One region of the Arthrobacter sp. MYb224 genome, then DNA from elsewhere that is predicted to be linked to it. Evidence: predicted binding sites of a transcription regulator. Region 1 holds the regulator's gene; the other holds the start of a gene.
The links. The regulator HspR, encoded in region 1, represses chaperone genes until heat shock. The targets are predictions, from matches to a motif close to AAGTTGAGTCNNNNNGACTCAACTT.
Positions count from the first base shown of each region.

Region 2: a site for HspR is predicted at 2,324-2,348, ahead of CQ017_RS09285 (ATP-dependent Clp protease ATP-binding subunit). Genes of this name have one in related genera too.

Region 1 covers NZ_PCPU01000003.1:440,693-445,187, reverse strand. Annotated here, with positions in the region: gene dnaK (molecular chaperone DnaK) at 1-733, shown strand, start outside; gene CQ017_RS08110 (nucleotide exchange factor GrpE) at 749-1,321, shown strand; gene CQ017_RS08105 (DnaJ C-terminal domain-containing protein) at 1,409-2,377, shown strand; gene CQ017_RS08100 (heat shock protein transcriptional repressor HspR) at 2,487-2,915, shown strand; gene CQ017_RS08095 (AMP-binding protein) at 3,190-4,495, shown strand, end outside.
Region 2 covers NZ_PCPU01000004.1:159,501-163,995, forward strand. Annotated here, with positions in the region: gene CQ017_RS09275 (histidine kinase) at 82-1,266, opposite strand; gene CQ017_RS09280 (response regulator transcription factor) at 1,579-2,253, shown strand; gene CQ017_RS09285 (ATP-dependent Clp protease ATP-binding subunit) at 2,366-4,495, shown strand, end outside.

The DNA.
Region 1 (4,495 bases):
GGGTATTGAAACCAAGGGCGGCGTGATGACCAAGTTGATCGAGCGCAACACCGCGATCCCAACCAAGCGTTCGGAGACCTTCACCACCGCTGAGGACAACCAGCCTTCGGTGTCCATCCAGGTCTTCCAGGGCGAGCGCGAGTTCACCCGCGACAACAAGCCGCTGGGCACCTTCGAACTGACCGGCATCGCCCCGGCGCCGCGCGGCATCCCGCAGGTCGAGGTCACCTTCGACATCGACGCCAACGGCATCGTGCACGTCTCCGCCAAGGACAAGGGCACCGGCACCGAGCAGTCGATGACCATCACCGGCGGCTCCTCGCTGTCGAAGGAAGACATCGAGCGCATGGTGCAGGAAGCTGAAGCCCACGCCGAAGAGGACAAGGCCCGCCGCGAGGCAGCCGAGACCCGTAACGCCGCCGAACAGGCAGCCTACTCGGTTGACAAGCTCATCAAGGACAACGAGGACAAGCTTCCGGAAGAGGTCAAGACCGAGGTTCAGGCCGACGTCGACGCGCTGAAGGAAACCCTGGAGAAGCAGGACAACGACGACGAGGTCAAGGCCGCGTTTGAGAAGCTGCAGGCTTCGCAGACCAAGCTGGGCGAGGCAATCTACGCCAATGCCCCGACCGAAGGCGCCGAAGCTCCCGAGGGTGAGCAGGCTTCGAATGCTGATGAAGACATCGTCGACGCCGAGGTAATCGACGAAGACGACGAGAACGTCAAGAAGTAAGGGAGAGACGGGAATATGTCCGAGGCACAGGACCAGAACGCCAACTCCGGCCAGGAGCCGGAGAACGAGCAGGATGCCGCCAATGAGCAGCAGACTGCAGACGCTTTGGGTCAGGCCGAGGCGATCCTGAACGAGGCGGCCGCCGGCGTCGAAGAGGTGCAGGCTGAGGTCACCGAGAAGGAAAACGAGTTGCGCAACGACCTGCTCCGCCTGCAGGCCGAGTATGTCAACTACCGCAAGCGCGTCGAGCGCGACCGGGTGGCAGTGCGCGACAGCGCCGTCCAGTCGGTGCTCTCCACCTTGCTGCCGGTACTCGATGACATCGATGCCGCTCGTGCTCACGGCGACCTGGCCGATGGACCGTTTGCGGCCATCGCCAACAAGCTGGACACGGTTTTGGCATCGCACGGCCTGGAGCGAATCGACGAGGCTGGGGTCGAATTCGACCCTAACGTCCACGAAGCTTTGCTGCGCCAGCCGGTCCCCGAAATTCCGGCGGACCATGTGGGACAGGTATTGCGAGCCGGTTACCGCAAGGGCACCTACACTCTGCGCGCCGCGCAGGTGCTGGTCGCCACCGGCGAATAGCCGCACATCTAGATAGCGAAACTGCCCACTGCCGAGAATTCGTCAGTGGGCAGTTTCGAATCGCTAGTCGAAAGAAAGGGGGCCCTGATGGCAAGTCAGGACTGGATCGACAAAGACTTCTACGCCATTCTGGGCGTCTCCAAGGACGCCAACGAGGCGGACATCAAGAAGGCGTACCGCAAGCAAGCGCGTAAGTACCACCCGGATACCAACCAGGGCGATGCGGACGCCGAGCGGAAATTCAAGGACATCTCCGAGGCCAACTCGGTGCTTTCCGATAAGGAAGAGCGCGAACAATACGACGCCATCCGCGCCATGGGTGGAGGCGCCCGGTTCAGCGCCGGCGGAGCTGGCGGCGCCCCGGGCGGCCAGGCGGGATTCGACGACGTCTTCTCCAACCTCTTCGGCGGTGGGGGAGGCCCGCGCGGCCGCGGCGGACAGCCCGACTTCTCCGATCTCTTCGGCGGCGGGGCTGGATTCGGCGGCGGATTCGGCCAAAGCGCCCCGCCGCGCAAGGGAGCTGACCGGACGGCCAGCACCACCATCTCCTTCGCTGGTTCCATCAAGGGCACCACCATCGGATTGCGTGAGCAGAGCGGTGAAGTCATTGACGTGCGTGTTCCGGCAGGAATCAAGGATGGCCAGTCGGTGCGTGTGCGTGGACGAGGCCAACCTGGCGGAGCCGGCAACGGCGACCTGCTGGTCAAGGTCAAAGTCACCGAGCACCCGTTCTTCAAACGCGAAGAGAACAACATTCGTGTGCACCTGCCGGTTACCTTTGATGAGGCAGTCCTCGGAGCCAAGATCCACGTGCCGACTCTCGACGGGGAACAAGTAGCCGTGAAGGTGCCCGCCGGTTCGAACTCGGGTCGTACCTTGCGCCTGAAGGGGCGTGGGGTGAAGACCTCGAAGTCCACCGGTGACATGCTGATCGTCTTGGATGTGGTGATTCCACAGAACCTGAACGACAAGGCGAAGGCGGCCATCGAAGACTTCGCTGCCGCCACCGCGGGGGAAGATCCTCGCGCGGGACTTGAAGCCAAGGCCAGGCTCTAGGATTAATCCAGGAGCGATGTAGTGCAACGCGGCGGCGTGCCCCGAAAGGGGCACGCCGCGGTGGACAATGGATGTATCCCCAGCAGCGGAAGTAAGGAGACTGAATTTCATGGCCCACGAGTTCTTGCGACCTGTATTCGTCATTTCAGTCGCCGCGCAACTAGCCGACATGCATCCGCAGACGCTGCGGCAATATGACCGCATCGGATTGGTCTCTCCAAGCCGCCAAGCCGGCAAGCAGCGTCGCTACTCTCAACGTGATGTTTCGCTGCTGCGCCAGGTGCAGCTGCTGAGCAAGGAAGGCGTTTCGCTCGAAGGCATTAAACGCATCATCGAGCTGCAAAACCAGGTAGCCCACCTCCAGGGCCAAGTGGCCGAACTGCGCGATGAGCTGCACGCGGTCCAGCAAGGCCAAACCCGGGTCTTCGCCGCGGGTACGGCCGCCGGAGATGTGGTGTCCATGGCCCGTGGCATGCGCCCGGCACGCCGCGAGCCAAGCGTCACCCTATTTACCACCCGCCGCGCCATCGGCCGCTAGTCCCGCGCTCCGCGTACCTCTCGCACCCTCGACGGCGCCTCTCACCGATTTCAACTGGCCATTTGCCAGCATCCGGATTAGTCTCAGAATAACGTGATCCACCTCACCTTTCGTGAATCGCGCAGTTGCACACCGGAGCACCGTTCCGGACCAGAAAATAGTGCAGCAGGACTGTTTTGAGAACGGAGAGCTTCGTGCAGGAACATCTTTCAGCAACGGCGCACTTTCAGCCGGCACCTTCGGTTTCCGCGACCCCCGGTTTGCCGGTGCGCGCATGAAATCATATGCCCAGGGCGAAACAGGTGCACAGCTTCTCGACGAAACCATCGGCGCAAATTTAGAGCGTACCGTCGCCAAGTACGGTGAACGTGAAGCGCTCGTGGAGGTCGCCAGCGGAAGAAGATGGTCATGGAATGAGCTAGACCAGGCGGTCAACGACCTCGCACGCGGTCTGCTCGCGGCGGGCCTTCAGCAAGGCGACCGGCTGGGCATTTGGGCGCCGAACTGCGCCGAGTGGACGCTCACGCAATATGCCACCGCAAAAATCGGCGTGATCCTGGTGAACGTCAATCCGACATATCGCAGCCACGAATACTCCTACGCGGTCAATCACAGTGGCCTGCGAATGCTGATCACCATGTCCAGCTTCAAGACAAGCAACTATCGAGACATGGTCGAACGCTGCGCGGTGGACACCCCAACCCTTGAGCGGGTGGTTTACCTCGACACCGAGGACTGGACCGAACTAATCCACGGCGGACAGGGTGTGGAAGCGGGGCAGGTCGCGCAACGCCTGGCGCAGACGGCCCCGGATCAAGCGATTAATATTCAATACACCTCGGGGACCACCGGATATCCGAAGGGCGCAACGCTCAGCCATCGAAATATCTTGAACAACGGGTTCTTCGTCACCCAGACCATTCGGCTTGGACCGGAAGATCGGCTCTGCATCCCGGTGCCGTTTTATCACTGCTTTGGCATGGTGATGGGTAATCTCGGATGCACCGCGCACGGTACCACTATGGTGATTCCCGCCCCGAGCTTCGATGCCGAAACCACCTTGCGAGTCATCGCCGAGGAAAAATGCACGGGGATTTATGGGGTGCCCACCATGTTTATCGCCATGCAGAATCATCCCAGCTTCGGCACCCATGACCTGAGCACCTTGCGTACCGGAATCATGGCAGGTTCGGTATGTCCTGTCGAGGTGATGCGCCGCTGCCTCGAGGAGATGAACATGACCGAGATTTCCATCGCCTATGGGATGACCGAAACCAGTCCGGTCTCCTGCCAGACGCGTGCCGATGACGATTTGGCGGCTCGCACGGAAACCATCGGCAGGGTGCATCCGCACCTTGAGGTCAAGATCGTGGACCCGGCAACCGGCGAGACGGTGGAGCGCGGGCAACCCGGCGAGTACTGCACCCGAGGCTACTCGGTAATGCTCGGCTACTGGAACGACGCGGCGAAAACCGAAGAAGCCATCGACTCGGAGAACTGGCTGCATAGCGGAGACCTCGCGGTGATGCGCGAGGACGGCTACTGCACCATCGTCGGGCGAATCAAGGACATGGTGATCC
Region 2 (4,495 bases), on a different contig from region 1:
GTGATCGGTCTTCACCGATACGTATATAACTTATCGCGATTACAAGAATTCCGAAATCATACTTAAGTAGGAGGGTAGGGCTCAGAAGGGGATGCTGGCACTAAGTATCCACTGATCGTTCACAACGCTAGTGCTGAACCGCCCACCGAAGGCATTCATGCGATCCTTCATACCGATCAGCCCGATTCCACCGCCGGAGAGCTCCTCTCTCGTGGAATGCGAATTCGGCATCTGATTAGTCATTTCAAGAACAGCATTCGGCCCTACGATCTCCAAACACATGGTGCAGGCTCCTCCCCGACGACCATGTTTGATGATATTGGTCGTCGCTTCCTGCATAACCCGATATAGCGCGGTCTGCGCAGATCTCGGGAGCGCCGAAATGTTCTCGCCCGTGTGAGATGTCACTTCAAATCCAGACTCATGCAATCGTTGAGAGAAGATCTCCACGCCCTGGACCGCATAAACAGTTGTCGCCGCCGGCTTGTCGACACCGGACCCAGGCGAGCCACTCATCGTTCCGTCGGTCCGCAAGACGTTTAGCATCAGGCGCAAATCATGCAATGTTTCGGTACTGAGCTTTGCGATGATGTCGATTGCCTCGATGGCCGCTTCCCCATTATTGGCGAACTTTGCAGCTTTGGACTGCATGGCCACAACGGTAATATCGTGCGCGACGATATCGTGCAGATCGCGCGCAATATTCTTGCGTTCGCGCTCAACGGCAATCCTGCTCTGCTCGCTGTTCTCCTGCATCTGCCGAATCGCATTTAGATTTCGTTCGCGCAAGTTGAAAATGCTGCGGGCCAGGATATAGGCCAACAGGGCAAGCGGAACGAAAATCACCAGCAAGATGGCGTCCTTGCCTGCCCTAACTCCGTATTGCCCCATCCACACGAATAGCATCACCAGATACCAGTTACGCACCAGTGAAGATGCAACCGTCGCCGCGAGAACACTGAAGATAACGAGCGAGAAGACCAGCCATAGCAAGAGGCCGCCATCCCAGAAGAAGAAAAAGAGCGTGGCTAGATACATGCCGAGCGAGGTGGCAACCCATCGCATTCCGATCGCCAACGAGGCGGACAGCAGCAACCCAACGGCCACCCCGCGAATAACGCTCGAGGACGAATTATCAATCCCGTCCTGAAGCAAGGTGTATCCCTCAGTCGCTGTAATGGCGACAAAGGCGAGAATACCCGTCCAGACGACAACGCCCCGACCAGCAAAAAGCTTAGTCAGGGCGGTTTTTATTCGCAGTCTCATATGCGGAATACTTTACCTGGTTGCGGGTAAAGTCAAATATGCCGCTAACCGCAAGCGTAGCCGTAATTCTCGCACACCCATTTAGAGAAGTCAGTGCCCCAACCGGCAGGATTCGCAACGCCCGATGAAGAATAGGTAGGCTCTGCCACTGGTGCCGCCATAGCAGGCGCGGCAAACGCCAACGGAGTTGCCGCCAGCGCGGCCACCGCCAAGATCTTTAAAGCTTTCATTTCAAACCCCAAACTCTTGAACTTATATACTTCGATTCATGCCAGGTTGGTTCTTGTGCCAACCACCGTTCAAAGGACTCCAATGGAACAGATTAAGGTGCTCATCGTCGATGACGAGCCGCTGATTCGGCATGCGCTTAGCACGATCCTAGCAACTGATCGTCGAATTGTGACCGTTAATACTCAAGAAAATGGTGAAGGTGCGGTTAATTATTGTGAAACAAATGATGTAGACGTTGTTCTTATGGATTTGCAAATGCCAATTATGGACGGGATTGAAGCGACCAAAATTATCAAGGCCGCCCAAAACAGCCCAGCAGTCCTTGCAATTACGGCCTTTTCGTCTGATGACTATCTAGTTCCGGTCCTCATGGCCGGAGCCAGCGGCTACCTCGTGAAGGACACTGAACCGGCCGAAATCATCGCGGCAGTCCATGCCGTTCACCAAGGTTCGGCGGCTATCTCCCCGTCGGTTTCTTCTGATCTAATCTCCGCTGTAAAAAACGTCTATAGTAAATCGCACGACATTGCAGGACTTATCGAAGATCTCGGACTAACTAATCGCGAAATGCAGATATTGGATCTTTTGGCAAAGGGATTCAATAATACGGAAATTAGCCGACAGCTCGTGATCTCCGAGGCGACGGTGAAAACCCATATGGCGAAAATCTTCATGAAGCTCGAAGTACGCGACCGTGTGCAGGCACTTGTGGCCGCAGCCAGGCTAGGACTCGTTGAGATCTCCCGCCAAGCCTAGAGTTGTGAACTCGGCCTCTTATTGTTGCCTTGACCGACATTGCGGGAATAGATTCGCTCGTATTACGTTGAACATGAGCATAGACCACTCAAGTTTCTATTAGGAGGCTCACTTGCCAGCATTTTTCGGCTCCTCGTCAGATGGCTCGTTCGAGGAATTCCTCTCCCGGTTCCTTTCCTCGCGCACCCAAGCCGCGCGACCCATCGACATTACCCGCCTGCTCTCGCAGCGCACCCACGAAGCAGTGTCCATCGCGGCTGCCTTCGCACATGAAAACGGTCATGCAGAAATCGACGCACTGCACCTGCTGGTCGCGCTGCTTCGCACCGAACCCGCTGGCCAGCACTTGAGCGCCATGGGCGTTGATCTGGAAGCCCTGGCCAAAGACGCCATCGAACGCTTGCCACGTCGGGAAGAAGCCACCGAGAAGCCCTCGCGCCTCTCCTCCGCCGCCCAGCGCAGCCTTTTCGATGCCTATCAGGTCGCTCGAAATTACGGTTCGACTTACATCGACCCGGAACACCTGTTCCTCGCCTTTGTCTTCTCCCCCGAATCTCCTGTGGGCGTGCTACTCGCGCAGCACGGTATCACCGGCCAGTCCCTGCAACAGGCAGCCATGGAGCAGGCCCAGCGCGCCCAGACGGGAGAGGCAGAGTCCGGCGAAGAGCAAGACGTCTCTATGCTGGAACGCTACGGTACCGACCTGACGGCGCTGGCCTCCGACGGCCAGATCGACCCGGTCATCGGCCGCGAGGACGAATTGGCCCAGACCATTGAGATCCTGGCCCGTCGAACCAAGAACAACCCGGTGCTCATCGGCGAGGCAGGCGTCGGCAAAACCGCCATCGCCGAGGGGCTCGCCCGTGCCATCGTTGCCGATGAAGTCCCGGAGCAGATCCGTGGCGTCCAGCTGATCTCCATCGACCTGCCCGGCATGCTCTCCGGCACCCGGTACCGCGGTGACTTCGAACAGCGGCTGACCGGCCTGCTCGAAGAGGTAGCCGACGCCGAGGGCCAAACACTGATATTCATCGATGAAATGCACCTCTTGGTCGGTGCAGGTTCCGGCGAGTCCGGAAATATGGACGCCGCGAATATCCTCAAGCCACGCCTGGCCCGCGGCGAGCTGCACCTGATCGGCGCCACCACCCTGGATGAATTCCGCAAGGTAGAGAAGGACTCCGCCCTGGCCCGCCGATTCGGCAAGGTCACAGTGGGAGAACCCTCTCAGGAAGTTGCGCTGGCAATCCTCGACGGGTTGCGCGAATCCTACGAAGACCACCACCAGGTGCAGTACACCCCGGAAGCATTGAAGGCCGCGGTCTCGCTGTCCGCACGCTATTTGACCGACCGGCGCCTGCCGGACAAGGCCATCGACCTGCTCGATATCGCCGGTGCCCGCAGGTCAATCGCCGCAGGCGGTACCGAAGACGTGCAGGCGCTGCGCAACGAACTGGTGGAAGCAGATCGCGATAAGGCCCGAGCCGTCGGCGAGGAACGCTTCGAAGATGCCGGTGCGTGGCGCGACCACATCGCAACACTTACCGAACGCATCGCCGCTGCCGAGCAGGCGGGAGACTCCGGGGTTACCCGCATCGTCGATGAGGCCCAGATTTCCGAGGTGATCTCCCGGTCTACCGGCATCCCGACCTCGCGGATCAACGGGGACGACAAGACCCGCTTGGCCTCCCTTGAGGAGCAGCTGCACGCTTCGGTCATCGGCCAGCATGACGCGGTGGCCGCGGTATCCCGCGCGGTACGCCGTAGCCGTACCGGGTTGGCCCCGGCACAGCGTCCGATCGGTTCCTTCCTGTTCCTCGGTCCCACCGGTGTGGGCAAGACCGAGCTGGCCAAGGCCCTGGCCAACAACCTCTTTGGCTCCTCCGAGTCGCTGGTGCGCATCGACATGAGCGAGTACGGAGAGAAGCACACGGTTTCGCGGCTCATCGGAGCCCCTCCGGGATACGTCGGCCACGACGAACCCGGGCAGCTCACCGAAAAGGTCCGCCGCAACCCGTATTCGGTGATCCTGCTCGACGAGATCGAGAAGGCCCACCCGGACGTGTTCAACGTGCTGTTGCAGGTACTGGATGACGGTCGGCTGACGGATACCGCCGGACGCACCGTGGACTTCTCCAACACACTGATCCTGATGACCAGTAACCTCGGCGGCGAACACCTCGCCAGCAAGGCCGGCAACTTCGGCTTCACCTCGATCAATGCCGGCAGCGAGAAGGCCGAA